Regions from separate parts of the Velazquezella soli genome, predicted to be linked through region 3. Evidence: predicted binding sites of a transcription regulator. Region 3 holds the regulator's gene; each other region holds the start of a gene.

Region 1 (8,002 bases), 580 kb from region 3:
TGGCCGAAGACCGCGACCGCTTCCAGAAGCTCCTGATGAAGCTCGACCTGACGCAGCCGAACAACGGCATCGCCTACTCGGTCGAACAGGCCCGCCTCGTGGCGTCGGAAATCGGCTTCCCGCTGGTCGTTCGCCCATCCTACGTTCTCGGCGGCCGCGCCATGCAGATCCTGCATTCGGAAAGCCAGCTGCAGAGCTACCTGCTCGATACGGTACCGGAACTGGTGCCTGAGGATATCAAGCAGCGCTATCCGAACGACAAGACCGGCCAGATCAACACCCTGCTCGGCAAGAACCCGCTTCTGTTCGACAGCTACCTGTCCAACGCCATCGAAGTCGATGTCGACTGCCTCTGCGACGGCACCGACGTCTATGTCGCCGGCATCATGGAGCATATCGAGGAAGCCGGCATCCACTCGGGTGACAGCGCCTGCTCGCTGCCACCGCGCACGCTGTCCAACGAGATGATCGACGAACTGGAACGCCAGGCAACGTCGATGGCCAAGGCGCTCAACGTCGTCGGCCTGATGAACGTCCAGTTCGCCATCAAGGACGGCACCGTCTACGTGCTCGAAGTCAATCCGCGTGCCTCGCGCACGGTGCCCTTCGTGGCCAAGACCATCGGCGCCCCGATCGCAAAGATCGCCGCCCGTGCCATGGCTGGCGAAAAGCTTGACGCGATCTTTGCGGCCTACGGGACCAAGCCCGATCCGCGCAACCTCAAGCACATCGCGGTCAAGGAAGCGGTCTTCCCGTTTGCCCGCTTCCCCGGCGTCGACATCCTGCTCGGACCGGAAATGCGTTCGACCGGCGAAGTGATGGGTCTCGATACGGACTTCGCACTTGCCTTTGCCAAGAGCCAGCTCGGTGCAAGCGTCGAACTGCCCCGCGACGGTGCGGTCTTCGTGTCGGTCCGCGACGACGACAAGCCACGCGTGCTGCCGGCCATCCGCATGCTGAAGGAAATAGGCTTCAAGGTCATCGCCACCGGCGGTACCGCCCGCTTCCTCGCCGAAAACGGCATCGAGTCGACCAAGATCAACAAGGTCCTGGAAGGACGCCCGCATATCGAGGATGCCATCCGCAACCGCCAGGTCCAGCTCGTCATCAACACGACGGATTCAAACAAGGCGATCTCGGACTCGAAATCGCTGCGCCGTGCAACGTTGATGCAGAAGGTGCCGTATTACACGACGATTTCAGGTGCCGAATCCGCTGCGATGGCGATCAAGGCGCTGAAGGCCGGCAATCTCGAAGTGCGGACGCTGCAAAGCTACTTCGCATAACACTCTCCGACGGGCGCTTCAGGCGCCCGTTTTCTTTGCTGGCCCCCGCGGTTGCCCGATCCTGAGACGTGCGGTAAATCCGCAAGCCGATATCTGGGAGAGGAACGATGCAGACGCCGTCGCAACATCCGGGCCACGAGCCTGCCGGTCGCCGGGAATGGATCGGTGCCTGCGTCCTGTCGATCGCCTGCCTGATCTACTCGATGGACTTGTCCATCCTGTTTCTCGCCGTCCCCGCGATCGTTGTGGATCTCGATCCGTCGGCGTCCGAACTGCTCTGGATCAACGATATCTACGGCTTCATGGTCGCCGGCTTTCTCGTCACCATGGGCACGCTCGGAGACCGGATCGGCCGCCGCCGCGTGCTGCTGATCGGCGCATTCGCCTTCGAGATCGCCTCGGCGCTTGCCGCCTTCTCCTCGACAGCACAGGAACTCATCGCCGCCCGTGCGCTTCTCGGCATCGCCGGTGCGACGATCGCGCCCTCGACCCTGTCGCTGATCGTCAACCTCTTCAAGAACGAAGCCGAGCGCAACCGGGCGATCGGCATCTGGGGCACAGCCTTCGCACTGGGCGGATTGATCGGTCCGCTCCTCGGCGGCTTTCTTCTGCAGTATTTTCACTGGGGCTCTGTGTTTCTCATCAACATTCCGATCATGCTGGTGCTTCTGGTCGTCGCCCCGTTCCTCCTGCCAGAATACAAAAGCCCGGACAGTGCCAAGCTCGACCTCTTCAGCGTCGTCCTGTCGCTCGCGACCGTGCTGCCGGTGATCTACGGCTTCAAGCACATGGCGGCAGATGGGTTCCAGAGCCAGCATCTGGTCCCGATCGCGGTCGGCGTTGCGTTCGGCTACCTGTTCATCCGCCGTCAGAAGCGCCTGACGCAGCCTCTGATCGACCTCAAACTGTTTGCCATCCCCGCCTTCACCGCCTCGCTTCTCGTCAATCTCGCGGGCATGTTCTTCGTCTTCGGGGTGTTTCTCTACCAGAACCTCTTCCTGCAGTTCGTTCTCGGCCTGTCGCCGCTCGAAGCCGCCCTCTGGTCGATCCCGTCATCCATCGTCTTTACCCTAATGTCGCTGCAGGCCTACCGTTTCACCAACCGGTTCGGCCCGGTCAACACCGTCCTCATCGGTCTCGTCATCAACGCGGCCGGCATGTTCTCCATGTCGATCGCTGCCTATTCCGAGAGCCTCTACGGCGTCCTCGGCTCGACCATGATCATCGCCATCGGCTTCGTGCCGGTCGTTCTGACGACAACCGGCCTGATCGTTGGCACCGCGCCGCCAGAACGCTCCGGGTCGGCCTCGGCGATTTCGGAAACCAGCGCCGAATTCGGCGGCGCTCTCGGCGTCGCCCTTCTCGGCAGCTTCGGCACTTTGGTTTACCGCATTCTGATGGATGGCGCCGATGTAACCGGCCTTAACCCGGCCCAGGCCGCGACGGTCAGGGCGACCATTGGCGGCGCCGTCGAGACGGCACGCGGGCTCAGTGGCACCGCTCTGCAGGCAGGCGAAGGTCCGGTCTGGCTGGAGGCCGCCCGGCAATCCTTCTCGACGGGTTTTGCCTGCTGCTGCCTCCTCGCCTCACTGCTCCTGCTTATCCTCGCAGCGACCGCCCGCACGATCTACGCCCGCGCCCATATCGACGAAAGCGCGATCGGCTCGGGACACTGAGCGCGCTCAGATATAGACGAGCCTCGTTTTGTTGAAGCAGAGGCGCAGCGTGCGGAAGACGTAGAACACGAGACCGATCCCAAGCGTCACGATGGAGATCAGGATCCAGATCAGGATGTGACCGATCATCTCCGCCAGATTGAGTTCGCATTCGAGCCGCGCGATCCGCTGGCCGTCCCGGCCGATCAGGTAGGTCTTGTTGATGATGCTCTTGTAGAAGTAGTAAACGGCGAAGAACGCACCGATCCCAAGTGTCAACACACTGATGATCACCCAGAGAATGATATACCCGACCGCCTCCATCAGCGAATATTCGCACCGAAGCGTGGATCCGAAAGGTTGCGTCTTGAATGGCGGTGTGGCCGCAACGTCTGTATTCGACATATTCCCCAGCTATAGTCTTGAGAGACCCCGCCGAATACAGCTTTCATTTCAAGACGAAGTCAATTGAAACCTGGGCCTACCAATGAACTTGATGCTTCGCTTACGAAGCCAGGCGTCCGATCGCCACGATATCCTCTTTGAACCGCGCCACCTCCTCCGCCTTTCGCCCCAGATCGGGAATGCGAAGCAGGTAGGACGGATGCACGGTGACAAACAGCGTCCGACCGTTCTGCATGGCAATCGGCCTGCCCCGGACGTCCTCCAGCTTGTGGCGCATCTCGGTGAGTGAAAACAGCGCGGTCGCACCCATCGCGACGACCAGCTTCGGCTGCACCAGATCGAGTTCTTGGACGAGCCACCAGCGACACTGCTGCACCTCGCCCATATTTGGCTTCTGGTGAATGCGCCGCTTGCCGCGTGGCTCGTATTTGAAATGCTTCACCGCATTGGTGATGTAGAATTGCGTCCGGTCGATCCCGGCCGCGCTCACCGCCTCGTTGAACACTTTGCCCGCCGGCCCGACGAAGGTGCGCCCGGCCAGATCCTCCTGATCGCCCGGCTGCTCGCCGACGATCATCACCTTGGCATTGACAGGCCCCTCGCCGAAAACCGTCTGGGTCGCCATGCAATGGAGGGCGCAGCGGGTGCAGCGACGTGCTTCCTCCCGCAAGGCCTCGATTGTACCGGCGGTCGGCCCTTCTGGCATTGGCACCCGTGCTGCGGCTTCCTGGATGCGATGGTGGAACGCCAGGGGTTCGCTCGCCGCCTTGCGTCCCATCTCGATCACACTTGCCTCGGCGCTGGCGATCATGCCCGGAATAAGCTCTGCCTCGGGCAGGTTCTTCCAGTACTTCTTCGGCATTTCCGACATCATCATCTTCACCTTCAGCCGCGCGGGGTTGAAGATATTGGCATAGTACGTCCGCCACAGATCGTCCGTGTCGTCGCGAAGGTCTGGCTTTTCGGCGGGCTCATCGCTGGTCCGCAGGGTCTCGCCATCCCAGGACGCCGAACCCTTGGGCGTCACGATCAGCCAGTCCATGTCGTTGAAACGACGCTGGAAAAACGGGGCCACACGGTCGATGATAAAATGATCAGGCTCGAACCAGGACACAAAGCGCCGGCGTCCGGCAACACCCTCCGGCAGTGGAATTTCCTTGAAACGGACGAAGGCGGTCATCTTGTGATAGTCGCGGCCGATCGACTTCGACATCCGGTTTGCCGCCACCACATCCGGATCGGTCGCCATACCCAGAAAATTGCGCCCGTGCGCCATGCGAAACAGCATCCGGTAGAGAAGCGAGAACCGCGTCGGATCGGAATGGCAGATGACCGAGGCGGCAAGCTTCAGAAAGGCTGGAGGAACACCCTGCGTCACCGGCTTGTCGACAGGCGCAGGCAACTGGTTGCCGTCCAGCCCGAACAATCCGTCCGTGTCGTCCATCGTGCGCCACTCGACGCGATCAGGTGCGATGCCGGCCGCCAGATAGGCACGCGCAGCATCGCGCCACTCGGTCAGATCGCCTCTCCCCCGCAACAAGACTCGGTACATCATAGAAGCGACAGCTGCTCCGGCTTTGGCTGGAACATGGATCGCAGATCGGCCCGGTCGGCAAGCTTGCGCGGTGTCCACCCTTCGCAGGTGATAAAGGGCTGTACCTTCTTCAGAGACACGCTCAGCCGCTTTAAATCCTCCAGACGCAGCTTGCGAAACCGCCGCGACGAAAGGATCGCTCCGACGGTCTTGGTCCCGAAACCCGGCACCCGCAGCAGCGTCTCCTTGTCCGCCCTGTTCACATCGACCGGAAACTTGTCGCGGTTGCCGAGCGCCCATGCAAGCTTCGGATCAAGGTCCAGATCCAGCATGCCGTTTTCCGTGGACGCCGTAATCTCGCCGATCTCGAACCCGTAGAACCGGTAAAGCCAGTCAGCCTGATAGAGCCGATGCTCGCGCATCAACGGCGGCTTGATCAGCGGCAGTGTCTTCGACGAGTCCGGGATCGGACTGAAGGCGGAGTAATAGACGCGTTTCAGGCTGTAGCTGCCATAAAGTCTGGCGCTCGTCCCAAGAATGGTCGCGTCGTTGGCGCCGTCTGCCCCGACGATCATCTGCGTGCTCTGGCCGGCAGGCGCGAACCGCTTGCGACGCTTGGTCTGCAGCGTCGGATCGCGCATTTCCTCGATCTTCAGGCGCAGATCGCCCATCGAGCGACGAATATTGGCGGGCCGCTTTTCCGGCGCAAACTGGCTGATCCCGGCATCGGTCGGCAGTTCGATGTTGATCGACAGACGGTCGGCATAAAGCCCCGCCTCCTCGATCAGCTGCTGCGACGCTTCCGGGATCGTCTTCAAATGGATGTAGCCGCGAAAATTATGAACGGTCCGCAATTCCCGCGCGATCCGTACCATGTCGCCCATCGTGTGATCGGACGAGCGGATAATGCCCGACGACAGGAACAGACCCTCGATATAATTGCGCCGATAGAATTCCAGCGTCAGCCAGATAACCTCTTCAGGCGTGAACCGGGCGCGCTCGACATTGCTGGAGGAACGATTGATGCAATAGGCACAATCGTAGATGCAGAAATTCGTCATAAGGATTTTCAGAAGGGAGATGCAGCGACCATCCGGGGCATAGGCATGGCAGATGCCGGACCCCTCGGTCGAACCCAATCCGCCGGATACCGACGAATCTCTCTTCGATGTCCCGCTGGAGGCGCAGGAGGCGTCGTACTTGGCAGCGTCCGACAGGATCGCCAACCGTTCTTTCAGCGACTTCTTCATTAGTGCGTTCTCTATATGTTCTTTATGACTGCGTCAACCCGTTGACAAATCGAGGGACGTTTGATTCATTCAACTCCAGCTGGCGCATCTGACACCATTTCGATTTTCCTAGCGGGAGCAGTCGAAATTCTGTTATGATGCCCTAAATTCAGATGCTGCAGATGGTTCCGAAGTTACCGCTCCGGAACCTGTTTCTTTTTGTGTCCGCGGCATCCGCGGACATGCGCCTTAAGGACAAGAAAATGGTTGAAAAGGTACCGATGACGCCGAAGGGGTTTACCCAGTTGCAGGAAGAACTGCGCTGGCGCCAGCAGGAGGAGCGTCCCCGCATCATCGAAGCGATTGCGGAAGCGCGCGCCCATGGTGACCTTTCGGAAAACGCCGAATACCACGCGGCCAAGGAAGCCCAGAGCCACAATGAAGGCCGCATCGGCGAGCTGGAAGATTTCACGGCCCGCGCCGAAGTGATCGACCTCTCCAAGATGTCCGGTTCCACGATCAAGTTCGGCGCAACCGTCAAGCTGATCGATGAAGATACCGAAGAGGAAAAGACCTATCAGATCGTCGGCGATCAGGAAGCCGACGTGAAGGCTGGCCGCATCTCGATCTCTTCACCCATCGCCCGTGCCATGATCGGCAAGGAGAAGGGTGACAGCATCGAAGTCGTCGCCCCTGGCGGCTCCAAGGCCTACGAGATCCTCGCCATCTCCTGGGGCTGATCGCTCGTGGAAACGTCTGGCGAAGTCGCCACGGAGATGGGCAGCGGTATCGCTCCCGGCTCCGTGGTCGATATATCCGATATCGAAGTGATCGCGCCGAACTTCAAGAAGCGGCTCTCCGGCGTGACGTCCACGATCGTCCAGCTGATTCCGGTGCAATGGGCAAAGGGTCAGAAGATCGCGGTCTTGGGACCTGGCCTGCCCTCCCACCTTCCCCACATCCGCTATGCCGACCTTGCCGCGCTGTGGTCACCGCCATCAGGGCGGCGCGCCCGTGTCTGGCATGCCCGCCGCAATATCGAGATGCTGCCCGGCCTCTTCATGCGCGATGTGCTGCGGATGCCGTTGAAGCTCTTGTTCACCTCCGCCGCGCAACGAACCCATTCCGCATGGACGGGTTTTCTGATCAGCAAGATGGATGCGGTCGTCGCGACGTCTGCACGATCGGGTTCATACCTGAAAGTGCCCTATAAGGTGGTGCACCACGGCGTCGATCTCGATCTCTTCCGTCCCTCCGGCCCATCCGACCCTTCCTCCCCGGCAGATGGTTTCGGCAAGCATCTGATCGGCTGCTTCGGGCGCGTTCGGCATCAGAAGGGCACAGACCTTTTCGTGCGCGCCCTGATCGAACTGTTGCCGTCCTATCCCGAATGGACGGGCGTCGTCTGCGGACGTGTCACGCCGGACAACAAGGTTTTCGGCGATGCGTTGAAAGCCGATGTCGCCATGAGCGGTCTGACAGATCGCATCCTGTTCATGGGCGAAGTGGACGACATCAAGCCTTGGTACCGTCGGCTGTCTCTGTATGTGGCACCGTCCCGCAATGAAGGCTTCGGACTGACGCCGCTCGAGGCGATGGCATCGGGAACCGCAGTCGTTGCAAGCGATGCCGGCGCCTATTCCGAAATGATCGTCGAGGGCGAGACCGGATCGGTTGTTCCGGCCGGCGATTACACGGCGCTTCGCGATGCGCTGCGCACCTATTTCGAAAACCCTGCACTGGCCCGCCAGCAGGGCTGGAGCGGTCGCGAGCATGTTCGCGTCGCCTTCGCTATCGAAAAGGAAGCCAACAGTCTGGCGGAAATCTACGAAACGCTTTTAGAGACTAGACCATGAAAACTTCAGAGGCATTCGGTGCCACGCAACCGGTCCG
Region 2 (8,002 bases), 260 kb from region 3:
GAGGCCGATATCGCCCGTCGCGTTGACATGCGTCCCGCCGCAGAGTTCGATCGAATAAGGCTTGCCGGCCTTCGGCCCATCGACAGCCTTGCCCATCGAGACGACACGAACTTCATCGCCGTATTTCTCGCCGAACAATGCCATTGCACCCTCGGCAATCGCATCGTCGACGCTCATCAGGCGCGTCGTGACCTGCGCGTTCTGCAGGATGATGGCGTTGGCCATATCCTCGACGACCTGCAATTCCTCTGACGACATCGGCTTCGGATGCGACACGTCGAACCGCAGACGCTCAGGAGCGACCAGCGAGCCCTTCTGCGCCACGTGTGTGCCGAGCACTTCCCGCAGGGCTTCATGCAGCAGATGCGTCGCGGAATGGTTCGAGCGCAAGCGCGAACGGCGGGCGTGATCGACGGCGAGGATGACCGCGTCGCCAGCCTTCAACGTGCCCTCGGTCACGGTTGCGATATGGACAAACAGCCCCTCGCCCCGCTTCTGGACGTCGGTCACTTCAAGCTTGGCGTGGTCGGTCGAGATCAAACCGGCATCGCCCATCTGGCCGCCGGATTCACCGTAGAACGGCGTCTGGCTCACGACGATTTGGACGGCATCGCCGCTCGAGGCACTGTCGATGGCCTTGCCATCCTTGACAATCGCCTGGACGACGCCTTCGGCAGTCTCGGTGTCATAGCCGAGGAATTCGGTGGCGCCGAACTTTTCCTTGATTTCGAACCAGACGGTTTCGGTCGCCTTGTCGCCGGAGCCTGCCCAATGCGAGCGGGCTTCCGCCTTCTGGCGTTCCATCGCATCGGTAAAGCCGGAGAGATCGACGCCGATTTCGCGGGCGCGGAGCGCGTCCTGCGTCAGGTCGAGCGGGAAACCGTAGGTGTCGTAAAGCTTGAACGCCGTCTCGCCGTCGAGCATGTCGCCCTTGTCGAGCGTGCTGGTCGCGTCCGAAAGCAGCGACAAACCACGTTCGAGCGTCTTGAGGAAGCGGGTTTCCTCGAGCTTCAGCGTTTCCGCGGTCAGCGCCTCGGCGCGCACCAGTTCCGGATAGGCGCGGCCCATTTCCTGCACCAGCGTCGGCAGCAGCTTGTACATGACCGGTTCTTTGGCACCGAGCAGCTGCGCATGGCGCATGGCGCGGCGCATGATGCGGCGAAGCACGTAACCACGGCCTTCGTTGGATGGCAGCACGCCGTCGGCAATCAGGAACGCGGACGAACGCAGATGGTCGGCGATGACGCGGTGGCTGGCACTGCCCTGGGCCTTCACGCTCAGGACATCCTCGATCGTTCCGATCAGCGTCTGGAACAGGTCGGTGTCGAACACACTCTGCTTGCCCTGCAGGACACAGGCCATGCGCTCGAGACCCATGCCGGTATCGATCGACGGGCGCGGCAGCAGCGTACGCTCGCCAAGAGCGGTCTGCTCGTACTGCATAAACACGAGGTTCCAGAATTCGAGAAAGCGGTCGCCGTCTTCTTCAGGCGAGCCCGGAGGTCCACCCCAGACATTTTCGCCCTGGTCGATAAAGATTTCCGAGCACGGACCGCAGGGGCCGGTATCGCCCATCTGCCAGAAATTGTCGGAGGTGGGAATGCGGATGATCTTGTCGTCGGAAATGCCGGCGATCTTCTTCCACAGCGTCGCAGCTTCCTCGTCTTCCGAATAGACGGTGACCAGCAACCGGTGCTTGGGCAGATCGAACCCTTCGGTAACCAGCTTCCAGGCAAGCTCTATCGCGTTTTCCTTGAAGTAGTCGCCAAACGAGAAGTTGCCGAGCATTTCGAAGAAGGTGAGATGGCGGGCGGTGTAACCGACATTGTCGAGGTCGTTGTGCTTGCCACCGGCGCGCACGCATTTCTGGGAGGTGGTGGCCGTGGTGTAGGGGCGCTTTTCAAGACCGGTAAAGACGTTCTTGAACTGCACCATACCGGCATTGGTAAACATCAGCGTCGGGTCATTGCGCGGCACAAGCGGGGACGAGGACACAACCTCGTGGCCGTTCATTTGGAAATAGTCGAGAAACGTCGACCGGATTTCATTCACGCCGCTCATGCTAAGCCCTTTTTATCGCCGGGTGCGATGCTGTTATTCGAAGACGAAAGGCTTGTATCGTCCGCGTTCCCGACTGTCCAGCCACAGCACCCCTAATCATCCCAAACCCGCCCGAAACGCAGACCGGCCGCGCATCTCGTAGATGGCGGCCGGCAAGATTTGAAAACCGGAAAACACCGGTGAATATCAGCGTCAGGATGCCCTAGATCGACATCCCAACCCAGGTCCGATCAAGGGTCCGGGGCCTGGTCGCCGTCATTGGCATCAGGACCGCCATTCTGCAGGAACTTGTCCGCGATCAGACCGGCGTTCTGGCGCAGCGACGTCTCGATTTCACGCGCCACTTCCGGGTTGTCTCGCAGGAACGACTTCGCGTTCTCGCGGCCCTGACCGAGACGCTGGCTGTTGTAGGAGAACCAGGCACCCGACTTCTCGACGATCCCTGCCTTGACGCCGAGATCAACGAGCTCGCCGGTCTTGGAAACGCCCTCGCCATACATGATGTCGAATTCGACCTGCTTGAAGGGAGGCGCCATCTTGTTCTTGACGACCTTGACGCGTGTCTGGTTGCCGACGACTTCTTCGCGTTCCTTGACCTGGCCGATGCGGCGAATGTCGAGACGAACGGACGCGTAGAATTTTAGCGCGTTACCGCCTGTCGTCGTTTCCGGCGAACCGAACATCACGCCGATCTTCATGCGGATCTGGTTGATGAAGATCACCATCGTCTTCGACTTGGAGATCGACGCTGTCAGCTTGCGCAGTGCCTGGCTCATCAGACGGGCCTGAAGACCCGGCAGGCTGTCGCCCATTTCGCCTTCGATTTCGGCACGCGGCGTCAATGCCGCAACCGAGTCGATGACGAGAACGTCGACAGCACCGGAACGCACCAGCGTATCGGTGATCTCAAGCGCCTGCTCACCGGTGTCCGGCTGCGAGATCAGGAGGTTATGCAGATCGACGCCGAGCTTGCGGGCATAAACCGGATCGAGTGCGTGTTCCGCGTCAACGAAGGCGCAAACACCGCCACCCTTCTGAGCCTCGGCAATGGTCTGCAGGGCAAGCGTTGTCTTGCCCGAGCTTTCCGGACCATAGATTTCGACGATACGGCCCTTCGGCAGACCGCCGATGCCGAGCGCAATATCGAGGCTCAGGGAACCGGTGGAAACTGTCTCGATCTCGACGATGCTATCGTTCGAGCCAAGCTTCATGATCGATCCCTTACCGAAGGATCGTTCGATCTGTGAGAGTGCTGCTTCGAGCGCCTTGCTCTTGTCCACGCCTTTATCCTCTACGAGCCGCAATGAATTCTGTGCCATGAGGTCCCACCTTTAGGTTATTGCCGCCACGCAAGCAATGAAGCAGCCGATGGACATCGTGTACTCTTTTTGTTCTCATCAATCAAGAGGCTTTTATCAGCTTGATTGAACTGCGTTATCGCGATTTCGTTCCCGGAGCGTTCTCGCGCGCATAATCTGTGGAAAATCAGGCGTTAAAGCAAGAAGCCTCGCGGTTCGACGGACGAATCGCGAGGCTCCATAAAGGTTGACAAGCGGATCAGAAAATCAGTCCGAGTCGAGCATCTCGCGAACCGCAACGGCAAGCTGCTTCAGCGAAAACGGCTTGGGCAGAAAACCGAACTTCGCATCGGCCGGCAGGTTGCGCGCAAACGCGTCCTCCGCGTATCCGGAGACGAAGATGAACTTCAGATCCGGATAGGATTTCCGCAGTTCCGTCAGAAGCGTCGGCCCGTCCATCTCAGGCATGACAACGTCGGAAACGACGATATCAACCTTGCCTTCGAGCTCGTCCATGATGTCGAGTGCTTCGACGCCGGATCCCGCTTCGTGCACGGTATAACCGCGCGTTTCCAGCATCCGCTTGCCGCCCCGGCGAACCGCTTCTTCATCTTCCACCAGCAGCACGACCGCGGACTTGCCGGTGAGATCCATGTCCTCCGCCGGCGCTTTCAAAGCCACAGGCTGTGCGGCTGCTCGAGCTGCAGCCTCTGCGGCCTCCGGCGTGATAACAGGTATTTCCGGAATGTGGCGAGGCAGGAACAGCCGGAAACTCGTTCCGCGACCGACTTCCGATTCCGGATAGATATAGCCGCCGGACTGTTTGATGATGCCGTAGACCATCGAAAGGCCGAGACCTGTCCCCTTGCCCACTTCCTTGGTGGTGAAGAACGGCTCGAAGATCTTGTCCATGATCTCGGGCGGAATGCCGGTACCGCTGTCGGCAACCTCGACCATGACGAGATCTTCCGCCGGCAGATCGGCCTGATGGAAGGCGGCGGTTTCCTCGGCCGTCACATTGCGGGTCTTGATCAGGATCGTGCCGCCCTGCGGCATCGCATCGCGCGCGTTGACGCAGAGGTTGATGAGAACCTGCTCGAACTGCGACAGGTCGGTACGCACCGGCCACAGGTCACGCCCATAGTCGACGTCGAGCTTGACGTTGGTGCCGGAGATCAGCCGGTCGACCAGCATGCGCAGGTCGCCCACCACGTCGGTCAGGTTCAACACCGCCGGCCGCATCGTCTGCTTGCGCGAGAAGGCAAGCAACTGGCGAACCAGAACGGCGGCCCGGTTGGCGTTGCGCTTGATTTCCATCAGGTCGGCAAAGCTCGCGTCGGATGGCCGCGCCTGCAGAAGCAGGTGATCGGAGGATAGAAGGATTGCCGTCAGCACGTTGTTGAAATCGTGCGCAATGCCGCCTGCAAGCGTTCCCACCGCGTTCAGCTTCTGGGTCTGCGCCATCTGCGTCTCGAGCGCCTTTTGCTCGGTCGTCTCGACGGAATAGATGATGGCCGCCTCTTCCGGCGCTTCGTCGCTCTCGTCGATCACCGCATTGACGTAGAAACGCAGATAGCGGGTCTCGTCGCCCGGATGCCGCGAATCGATTGGAGTGATGTCGCCCTGCCGGTCGCGTGCGGCAGCAAGCGCCGCCATCAGCTGATCGCGGGTCGTCTCGTGCGCGATACGCTCCAGCGACGCACCGCTTTCCACGTCGTCGCGGGTCAGAACCCCGGCGAACAGTCGCAGGAACGGCGCATTGATGCGCAGGATCCGGCCTTCGCCATCAACGGACGCAATGGCCATCGGCGTGTTGTTGAAAAAGCGCGTGAAACGCATTGCCGACGCGGATTGATCGGTGTCCTCACCATGCGGCCGGTTGATTACGACACTGCGGCTTTCGCCGGGCGCACCGTCGCGCATGGAGCTGACGCTGTGAACAAGTCGCACCGGCAGGCTCTGGCCGTTGGCACGGCGCAGGTCGAGATCGAGCGTTTCCGTACGCTTCAGACCTGGCGCCGGCTGAACCGATTGGATCAGCGCCATGCCCTCGCCCGCCACGAGATCGTCGATCGTCATCGATCCAGGAGAAAACTTGGTCAGATCGAGACCCAGCCATTCAGCCAGCGTGGCGTTGAGATAGAAGATCTCGCCCTTCTTGCCCGCGGAAAAGAACCCGACCGGCGCATGGTCGAGGTAGTCGATGGCGTTTTGCAGTTCGCGAAAGAAACGCTCCTGGTCCGACCGTTCCGAGGTCGTGTCGGTAATCTGCCAGATGTCGAGCTGCGCCTTGTTGTTTCCCGAACCCGCCAGAAGGCCGGCCTTCAGCCTGTACCAGAAGGCGCCCGCACCATTCTCTCCAACGACGGCAGTGCCCGTGCTGCGGCCAAGCGGCTGCAGCAGGCGGAATTCTTCATGACCCTCGCGGCCGTCCCGCAGCGCGGATGTCAGCCTGTAAAGCGCCTCGTTGGATTCGCGCGACTTGGACAGAAGCGTTTCAAGGGATTGGATATCGCTCTTTTTCGTCGCACCGGTCATCCGACCATAGGCAGCGTTCGCGTAGACGATGCGACCCTTGATGTCCGTGATCAGGATACCGTCCGGATGGCCGGCCAAGAAAGCGCGGGCGAGATCGTCGGACCGCGATTGCGGCATGACTTCCACGAGGCCTATCATCGAAGAGACGAGGAAAAATATGCCGACCATGGCAAGGATGCCCAGCAGGCCGAGCACAATCTCATTGTCGAGTGCCTGCTGAAAAACCACAAAAGCGACTGCAACGCCCAGCAGCACCAGCGCCAGAAGCACGATCCGAAGAATGGTTCCACCCCGCGTCTTACGCTCGACCAGTGGGGTCTCGTAGTTGCCGCCCTGCTGCAACTTCGTCATCAATCCCTCGCATTTCGCAACGGCCGACTGCCGAAGCCATCCTACTGCGGCCGTCATGCTCCACGGAGCCGAAAACCCTATGATTCCTTCTTAGCAAGTTGTCGGCGACGCAAAAAGCTCCGTTGTGCCAGAAAACCCGGGACAGTGAAGACTTGTGCCCTATCTTTCCTCTCCGAAGTGATGTTTTCCATCAAGACAGCATCGCAGCACCCCTTGATCGAAGCGAAAATTGTCGTCTTTTCAAATGTGACGATTGGCATGAGGAGTATCAGCATATGGCCGAAGAACTGATGGGCGCCTATGGCAGCCGGATGGTTATCGCGGTCCTCGGTGTCGGCATTGGGCTTCTTTTCCTGTTCGGCATCTTGTGGATGCTGCGCGGTCGCAATGGACCGTCGCCGTTCGTCCGCGGGGGACGCAACCGCAATCCGCGGCTGCAGGTGCTGGATGCGGCAGCCGTCGATGCACGTCGCCGCCTCGTGCTGATCCGCCGCGACGGCGTGGAGCACCTCGTCATGATCGGCGGGCCGACCGATATCGTGATCGAAACCGGCATCGCGACGAACTCGCCCTCACAGCCATCCGTCCTTGAAAGCGCGCCTTCTGAACCACGTCCCGCACTTGCCCAGAGGCAGCGTCCGGACCCTCGCCCGGCAGCTCTGCCGGAGGCCGAACGGCCTGAGCCCATGCGGGAGATTTCTGTGCGCGACGACACCCCGCGTGCGAAGCCACCACTCGCGACCCAGCCATCTCCCATTCCCGCTCGCCCTGTGAGCCCGGTATCCCGGTCGGAGCCGACGCCGACTGCGTCCGTATCGCCACCCGCCCCGCAGCGACTGGATCCGCCGGCAAGACAATCCGCCCCCGAGCCACAGCGTCCGGCACCGACCGTCGTCATCCCGGCAACGGTTTCGACAGCCGCTGGCGTTGCCGCAGCGCCGATCGCCGCGGCAGCGATCACGGCGATCCCGCAGCCTGCACCATCCAGGGTCGACGATGCGGCAAACGCGCTTGAAGCCGCGCGCAGTCGGGTTCTTGCTCACGCCGAGCCCGACCAGCCGACAGAACCGTCGCGCGTTGTCCCGATCAATCCTGAGGACCTCTCGACCGGCGGACAGCCGGCCCTCGAAAAGCCGAAGATGCTCGGGAGCGATTTCGAGAAAATTCTGGAAGAGGAAATGGCACAAAACCTTGCGGCGCGGGAAAACGCCGGCCGCGAGACGATCGCGGTACCAGCACCAAGCCGCCAGTTGCCGCAGCGCGATCCTGCTGTCGCACCGATTACCGGCGCGACTGCCGAGCCATCACTTCAGGACGAAGTCGCCCGTATATTTGGGGAAATGTCCGCCACGCGCGATAAATGACATGCAGGGCCGCGGGCTTTGCACGTATCCATGACATCAAACGACAAAAGGCACGGTTTCCCGTGCCTTTTGTCGTTTCTGCCGTAGACCATGCGTCAAGCAGAAATCATTCGTCGCGATAGACCTTTTCGCGACGCTCGTGCCGCTCCTGGGCCTCGATCGACAGGGTTGCGATCGGCCGGGCGTCAAGACGCTTCAGTCCGATTGGCTCGCCGGTTTCTTCGCAATAGCCATAGGTCCCGTCGTCGATGCGCTGCATCGCCGCGTCGATCTTGGAGATCAACTTGCGCTGCCGGTCACGGGCACGAAGCTCGATGGCTCTATCGGTTTCCGAAGATGCGCGATCGGCCAGATCGGGATGGTTGGCACTTTCCTCTGCCAGATGATCCA
Region 3 (8,002 bases):
GACCTCGTTCTTGCCGTCCTTCCGTTCGAGCCGGAAGCGATGCGGAGGCTGGAGGGTCCGAAGACAGTGTTCGTCGGTCACCGGCTGACCAATGATGCGGATCTCCTGAGGGTCCGTGCTGCTCGCGCCGAGAGGCCGGTCAAGACCTCCGCCGACAAGAAGACGATCCTCTTGCTTCCGGGCTCCCGGTCAGCCGAAATCAAGGCACTCCTACCCGTGTTCGGCGAGGCTGCGCGCGAGTTTGCGGATCGCAATGGTGAGACCCGGTTCCTGCTTCCGACGGTACCGCGCCGGGAAGAACTGGTGCGTAAGATGGCCGCAGATCTGCCGGTTCATGTCGAGATTACCGCGGATACAGCCGGAAAATGGGCTGCCTTCGCAGAGGCGGACGTGGCGCTGGCGGCTTCAGGGACGGTTATCCTGGAACTGGGGCTTGCGACGGTTCCTGTTGTCTCGGCTTACAAAACGGACTGGCTGATCAAGCTTCTGGCCGGCCGCATCAAGATCTGGACCGGCGCACTTCCGAACCTGATCGCCGACTACCCGGTCGTTCCCGAATATGTCAACGAGGTCGTGCGACCCGGAAGCCTCAGCCGCTGGGCGGAACGTCTGTCCGCCGACACGCCGGAGCGCCGTGCGATGCTCGACGGTTTCGCACTTGCCTGGCAGAGACTGGACGTCCCTGTTCCGCCTGGAGAGGCCGCAGCAGGTGCGGTACTTGAACTGTTGGACAACAAAAAACCCGTTCATCGCTGAACGGGTTTTTCTTTTCGCAAAGCCTAATTCAGCGCCTAGCGCTTCGAAACGGGCGTGTAGTCACGCTGCGCTTCGCCGGTATAGAGCTGGCGCGGACGACCGATACGCTGCTGCGGATCTTCGATCATTTCGGCCCACTGGGCGATCCAGCCGACGGTACGCGCAAGCGCGAACAGAACGGTGAACATCGTCGTGGGGAAGCCCATCGCCTTCAAGGTGATGCCCGAATAGAAGTCGATGTTCGGGTACAGCTTCTTCTCGATGAAGTAGGGGTCCGTCAGAGCAATCTTCTCGAGTTCCATGGCGACCTGCAGAAGCGGATCGTCCTTGTGACCGAGTTCCGCCAGCACTTCATGCGTGGTCTTCTGCATGATCTTGGCGCGCGGATCGTAGTTCTTGTAGACGCGGTGACCAAAGCCCATCAGACGGAACGGATCGTTCTTGTCCTTGGCACGGGCGATGTATTCCGGAATCTTGTCGACAGTCCCGATCTCGGTCAGCATGTTGAGCGCTGCTTCGTTGGCGCCGCCATGAGCGGGGCCCCAGAGGCAGGCAATGCCGGCAGCGATACAGGCGAACGGGTTTGCACCCGAGGAACCTGCGAGGCGAACCGTGGAGGTCGACGCGTTCTGTTCGTGATCCGCGTGCAGGATGAAGATGCGATCCATGGCGCGCGACAGGACCGGGTTGACCTTGTATTCTTCGCACGGCACGGCAAAGCACATGCGCAGGAAGTTGGAGGCGTAATCCAGGTCGTTCTGCGGATACACGAAGGGCTGGCCGATATGGTACTTGTACGCCATGGCGGCGAGCGTCGGCATCTTGGCGATCATGCGCAGCGACGCAACCATCCGCTGGTGCGGATCGGTGATGTCGGTGGAATCGTGATAGAAGGCCGAGAGAGCGCCCACGCAACCGCACATGACGGCCATAGGATGCGCATCGCGGCGGAAGCCGGTGAAGAAGCGGCTCATCTGCTCGTGAACCATGGTGTGCATGGTTACGCGATGATCGAAGTCCTTCTTCTGGGCAGCCGTCGGCAGTTCTCCGTAGAGAAGCAGATAGCAGGTTTCCAGAAAGTCACCCTGTTCAGCAAGCTGCTCGATCGGGTAGCCGCGGTGCAGGAGAACACCCTTGTCGCCGTCGATATAGGTGATCTTGGATTCACAGGATGCAGTCGACGTGAAGCCGGGGTCGTAGGTGAAGGCACCGGTTTGCTTGTACAGGGCTGCGATATCGATAACATCCGGCCCAATGGTGCCCGATCGCACCGAGAGGTCGACTGTCTTATCACCAAGTACGAGATTTGCGCTTTGTTCCGTCATTCTGATCCTCCAACCTGTTGGCGGCATGGCGCCCAGAAAGCGCCATAAGAGTTAAGCGTCGCAAGTTAGCTATATGATCCTAAAGGTGATGCCAAGCGCTCCTGCGACATTTTGTGCAGCGCGAAAATAATTTAGGCAGGCCACGTTTAAAAGATGCCCAACCTCATGGTGTAAGAGGCCGTAACGTGAAGGAAAACCGCAGCTTGGCGAATGTGTTGACGAGGAGAATATAAACGCGCAGGTTGCGTTTATCAATCACCGTCTCTGCAGCGGAGCCGGCGGGATAAACCATCATGGCGAATGGCGGAGCGATTTTTGAGGCAGCCAGCAGCAAGCCGGTGATGCTTGCTTCGACACCCCACGCAATCGCACTCTGGATGCCCGAATCGGCATCGCAGACAATGCCCGCGGAAGTCCGGAATGATGGTCGAAACGACCATCATTCCGAGGATGTTTTCAGGGTATACGTGGTCAGAGACCGGCCCGTTTCCAAATGGCTGTGCACGTCGTTGAGCGAGGAGGTTTCCCACGGTCATGGGTTCCTCTTCCTGCCTGTCTTGCTGGGTGCCGGCGCTGCGATCTGGTTCGCACTTCCTTGGACGCCATCGCCATTCATTCTCGCAACCATGCTTGCGATCTCGATGGTGACCGCAGGGCTGACACGGTATCGCGCGCATCCGCTGTCTCGTGCCAACCTTGTACTCTGCATGCTTCTCTCCGGTTCTGCGCTGGCAGCGCTCGAAACCTGGCGGTGTTCGACGGTCGTGCTCGATTCGCCCGTCACGACGACCATCAGCGGGATTGTCGAACGACGCGAAGCGGATGCACAGCGCCGCTGGCGCTATATCGTGAGGATCGAGCAGACATCTGAGCCCACGCTCGCTCGTCCCCCGCAGCGGGTGTCGCTTCTTGCCAGAAGCCAACACGAACCTGCAGACATCGGAGAGCGCGTTTCCGGCCGTGCCCGTCTGTCGCCACCCTCTGGCCCGGCGCTTCCCGGATTGAACGATTTCGCCTTCTCCTCCTACTTCGATCAAATCGGGGCCGTTGGCTTCTTTTACGGCGCGCCTAGCGTACAACCGGCGATCGATGACCAACCCGGGTTATGGTCGGACATGCAGCGAGGGCTTTTTGCGCTTCGCAGCGCAATCGGCAATCGCATCCGCGATACGGTCAAGGGGGATGCGGGCGCTTTTGCTGCCGCAATCGTGACCGACGAGCGCCGTGCAATTTCCCGTGAGACGACCGAGGCGCTTCGTCTGTCCGGGCTGGCCCATATCGTCGCGATCTCAGGCCTGAACATGGCGCTGGCAGCCGGTATCTTCTTCGTCGGCGTCCGCTCCGTCCTGTCGCTGTTTCCAGGCTTTGCGCAGGCCTATCCGATCAAGAAGTTTGCCGCGTTCGGTGCGCTTGTCATGGCGACCGCCTATTACCTGATTTCCGGGTTCGGGGTTTCCGCCGAGCGGGCCTATATCATGATGGCGGTGATGCTGGTCGCCGTGCTCGTCGATCGACCCTCCATCAGCCTTCGCAACGTCGCCCTTTCGGCAATCATTATCCTCGCCATCTCGCCGTCGGAGATTTTGGGTCCGAGTTTCCAGATGTCGTTTGCGGCAACCGCGGCACTGGTGGCAGGGTTCGCCCTCTGGACGCGATATTTCGCGAAAGGTAAGGAGGATACAAAAGGTAGCAACCGGTGGATAACGGGTGTCGCGGCGACGTTCCATTTCATTGCCGGGATCGTGGTGACGTCGCTGATCGGCAGTACTTCGACGTCGATCTATTCGATCGAGCATTTCCACCATCTGACCACCTACGGCGTCGCGGCCAATCTCGCGGCCATGCCGATCATTTCCTTCGTGGTGATGCCGGCAGGGCTTGTTGGCATGTTGCTGATGCCGTTCGGGCTGGATGCTCCCTTTCTGTTCATCATGGGCGAGGGGTTGCGGATCGTCATTCGCATTGCCGAGATCGTCGCCGCATGGGGCGGCGATATTGCCATCGGCCGGCAGAACCCGCTTTTCCTGCCGCTGGCGACGGCAGGCTTTCTGCTTCTGACGCTGCTGCGCACGCAGATGAGGCTGAAAGGCGCGCTGTTCATGGCGGTGGCTTTGGTCTTTGCGGTCCGCTCAGGCTCGGCGCCGAGGCCTGATATCGTCATATCCGAAGACGGCGCATCGGTCGGCGTGATCAAGGACGACAAGATCACCCTCAATCGAACCCGACCGCCGGGATTTATCTTCGATCAATGGCGGCGAGCGCTGGTGCTTGAGACCGGAGAACAACCGCTCGCCTTGCCGGTTCTTGCCTCTTCGGAACCAGCGGGAGGTGCCAGCCTTGCGAAAAGCGATGACAAACGCCCTAGACCACATTCGCGACCGGATTTGACGGGCCGGGAAATCGAATATGTCAGGGGCTTTCTTCAAGCATTCACGCCCGGACGATTTGCCTGTCTGCCGAAAATCCTGTGCGCGGTGCAGACTGCTCAGGACATCCGGATCGTCACTGTCGAAGACAACCGATACACCGGTCTTGCCTGCGATTTCGGTCGGATCATCGTCTCGCCCGGCGCACGCTTCGATACTTGCCGCTCCGGCGCCTTGCTTCTCAGCGGGCGGACGTTGCGCCGGACTGGCGCACTGGAAATCACCATTATTCCGAACGCGACAGCGCCAGACATCAAGATTACGGCGGCGATGCGAGACAGCGCACAGACCTCAAGCCGTCCGTGGAGCGTCCACCGGTTCTATGACTGGCAAACGCGACAATTCGACTTTGGCATCCCGGAGGCTGTTGCTGCGCATCTCCGGGATGACAGCGTTCTCAATGATAGCGGCGAATAAGGCCGACAAGCTTGCCCTGGACCTTCACCCGGTCGGGCGGGAAGATGCGGGTCTCGTAAGCGGGGTTTGCCGCTTCCAGTGCGATCGAGGCACCCTTGCGGCGAAACCGCTTCAGGGTCGCTTCTTCCTCATCGACCAGGGCAACGATGATATCGCCTGGACTTGCGGTGCTGGTATTCTTGATGATGACGGTATCGCCATCGAGGATGCCAGCATCGATCATCGAATCGCCCTTCACTTCGAGCGCGTAATGATCGCCGGAACCCAGCATCTCGATCGGAACGGCGATGTCATGGGTGTTGTTCTGGATCGCGGAGATCGGCACGCCGGCAGCGATTCGACCCATGACCGGGATGTTTGTCGAGAACGGATTGTCCGCCATGACCGGCGCCGGCTTCTGAGCGACGACCGGTTGCGTTTTGCCAAGGCTTCCCTCGATGACACTGGGAGAAAAACCCCGTCGCGGATGAAGGTTCGCCACATAGGCGTCAGGCAGCTTGATCACTTCGAGCGCGCGTGCTCTGTTCGGCAGACGGCGAATAAAGCCACGCTCCTCGAGCGCGGTGATCAGCCTATGGATGCCGGACTTCGATGCAAGGTCGAGAGCGTCCTTCATTTCGTCAAACGACGGCGGCACGCCTGATTCTTTCATCCGCTCGTGGATGAACAGAAGTAACTCCTGTTGCTTGCGTGTCAGCATGGATGGGACCCTCAGAATTGGAAACAAATGCAGAACGGACGCTATATGTTCTATCTGTGTTCCGCAAGCCCCAAATTTTTGCTCAAGAATAGTCTCATTTCAGCGTTCGATCACGTATTCAGTTCGTGCGCAGCACTTGCCGAGTTTCCCGCGATAGCCAATGTTCTGCGGAATAAGACTTTGGGGGTGTAAGTGGGTAACAAGTCAGTCGATCATTTGGTTCTGCCCGTTGCAGATCTGGCGTCAGCGCGGGGGAGGTTGACCGCTCTCGGCTTTACTGTGGCACCTGAAGGTGTTCACCCTTTCGGCACAGCCAATGCCTGCATATTCTTCGCGGATGGCTCGTATCTCGAGCCGCTGGCCATTGTGAACCGTCGGCAAGCCTCGCTTGCGGCAAAACGAGGCAACGTGTTCACCGATCGCGACATCCGCTTCCGCGGCCAGCGGAAAAGGGAAGGTCTATCGGCGGTGGTCGTCGGGACGCAGGATGCAGCGGCCGATCATATCCGTTTTGTGGACGGGCACATGTCTGCGGGCGAGATGCTTCAATTCTCCCGCCCGATGCAGTTGCCCGATGGTGGGGAGAGCGAAGTCTCATTCCGTCTGGCGTTCGCGGCAGTCCCCGAGGTCGATGACATCTTGCTGTTTTCCTGCCAGCGAATGGCCGCATTACCGGCAGATCGCGGTGGTCTTGATGAGCACGCAAACGCCGTTACAGGCCTTCGAGAGATCGTATTTTCTGCAGATGACCCGCTGGAGTTTCTGCCGCTTTTCGAAACCGTGTTCGAGACGCAACCCGAGCAAGGGAAAGACGGTCTGTGGATCGCAGCTGCCAATGCCGGCATCCGCATTCAATCCAACGACACGTTCAGCGACGAGTTCCGGTCTTCGATGAAGCCCTTGTTATCGTCGCGCCTCGCTGCGCGCGGGATCATCTTCAAGACCACCGATCTCGCCGTGACAGAGATCACCCTTGCTGCTAATGACGTCGCATTCATCCGCAGGGATGGCCGCGTGATCGTGTCGGCAGCCCCGGGGCAAGGTGTGGTTTTCGGTTTCGAGGAATAGTGAAATGACAGTCTCCGCCAATTCTGAAGTGTCCGTGGGCGAGGGGAGTTCGAAAGTCGTTTTCTCAAACACGGCAAAGCTCTCGCTGATTGCCGGTCCCTGCCAGATGGAAAGCCGTGATCATGCTTTCATGATCGCCGGCACGCTTGTCGAACTCTGCAAGAAACTCGGCATCGGCCTCGTCTACAAATCCTCCTTCGACAAGGCCAACCGCACGTCGATCTCCGGCAAGCGCGGCATCGGCTTGGACAACGCGATGGCGATCTTTGCCGATCTGAAGACGGAATTCGGCTTTCCCGTTCTGACCGACATTCACACTGAAGAGCAATGCGCTCTCGTGGCGGATACGATCGATATCCTGCAGATCCCCGCCTTCCTGTCGCGCCAGACGGACTTGCTCGTCGCGGCCGCAAAGACGGGTTGCGCGATCAACGTGAAGAAGGGCCAGTTCCTGGCACCCTGGGACATGAAGAACGTCCAGGCGAAGTTCCTCGAAAGCGGCAATCCCAATGTGATGCTGTGCGAGCGCGGTGCCTCGTTCGGCTACAACACGCTTGTCTCCGACATGCGCTCGCTGCCGATCATGGCGGCTCTCGGAAGCCCCGTTATTTTTGACGCAACCCATTCCGTGCAGCAGCCCGGCGGCCAGGGCGGTTCTTCCGGCGGCCAGCGCGAATTTGTCGAAACGCTGGCGCGGGCAGCCGTCGCCGTCGGCGTTGCTGGCGTCTTTATCGAAACCCACGAAGACCCTGACAACGCACCGTCCGACGGTCCGAACATGGTCCACCTGAAGGACATGCCGCGCCTTCTGGAAAAGCTGCTGGCCTTCGACGCCATCGCAAAAGGCTGACGGCGTCGAAAAACCGCCGAATTGACTGGATTGTAATCCGCGTGTCATCGACGATCGCACAATGTCGATGACACGCCTGTTCGCTGAGCCTGCGAATTCAGGCTCGCACATTAACCGAGGAGAGACCCTTGACCGCCATTACCGACATCATCGCTCGCGAAATTCTGGACAGCCGTGGCAATCCGACCGTCGAGGTGGATGTTTATCTGGAAGACGGCTCGATGGGCCGCGCCGCCGTTCCGTCCGGTGCCTCCACGGGTGCGCATGAAGCCGTCGAACTTCGCGATGGTGGCAAGCGCTATGGTGGCAAGGGCGTCGAAAAGGCTGTCGAAGCCGTCAACACCGAGATCTTCGACGCGATCGGCGGCTTCGATGCCGAAAGCCAGATCCACATCGACAAGACCCTGATCGCGCTCGACGGCACCCCGAACAAGTCGCGCCTGGGTGCAAACGCCATTCT

What was found. The regulator LexA, encoded in region 3, represses DNA repair genes until DNA is damaged. The targets are predictions, from matches to a motif close to TGTTCNNNNTGTGTTCNG.
Region 1: AC0JZ8_RS12025 (putative DNA modification/repair radical SAM protein) is a predicted target of LexA. The motif match lies at 6,136-6,153, and genes of this name have one in related genera.
Region 2: recA (recombinase RecA) is a predicted target of LexA. The motif match lies at 3,440-3,457, and genes of this name have one in related genera.

What each region holds. Positions count from the first base shown of each region.
Region 1 covers NZ_CDRNXF010000004.1:1,742,746-1,750,747, reverse strand. Annotated here, with positions in the region: gene carB (carbamoyl-phosphate synthase large subunit) at 1-1,286, shown strand, start outside; gene AC0JZ8_RS12040 (MFS transporter) at 1,394-2,962, shown strand; gene AC0JZ8_RS12035 (DUF6693 family protein) at 2,969-3,346, opposite strand; gene AC0JZ8_RS12030 (UdgX family uracil-DNA binding protein) at 3,447-4,898, opposite strand; gene AC0JZ8_RS12025 (putative DNA modification/repair radical SAM protein) at 4,898-6,130, opposite strand; gene greA (transcription elongation factor GreA) at 6,373-6,849, shown strand; gene AC0JZ8_RS12015 (glycosyltransferase family 4 protein) at 6,913-7,965, shown strand.
Region 2 covers NZ_CDRNXF010000004.1:2,060,878-2,068,879, reverse strand. Annotated here, with positions in the region: gene alaS (alanine--tRNA ligase) at 1-2,061, opposite strand, end outside; gene recA (recombinase RecA) at 2,292-3,380, opposite strand; gene cckA (cell cycle histidine kinase CckA) at 3,627-6,248, opposite strand; gene AC0JZ8_RS13450 (flagellar biosynthetic protein FliO) at 6,524-7,612, shown strand; gene dksA (RNA polymerase-binding protein DksA) at 7,719-8,002, opposite strand, start outside.
Region 3 covers NZ_CDRNXF010000004.1:2,322,253-2,330,254, reverse strand. Annotated here, with positions in the region: gene lpxB (lipid-A-disaccharide synthase) at 1-756, shown strand, start outside; gene gltA (citrate synthase) at 792-2,081, opposite strand; gene AC0JZ8_RS14735 (ComEC/Rec2 family competence protein) at 2,375-4,924, shown strand; gene lexA (transcriptional repressor LexA) at 4,905-5,624, opposite strand; gene AC0JZ8_RS14725 (VOC family protein) at 5,817-6,692, shown strand; gene kdsA (3-deoxy-8-phosphooctulonate synthase) at 6,697-7,542, shown strand; gene eno (phosphopyruvate hydratase) at 7,671-8,002, shown strand, end outside.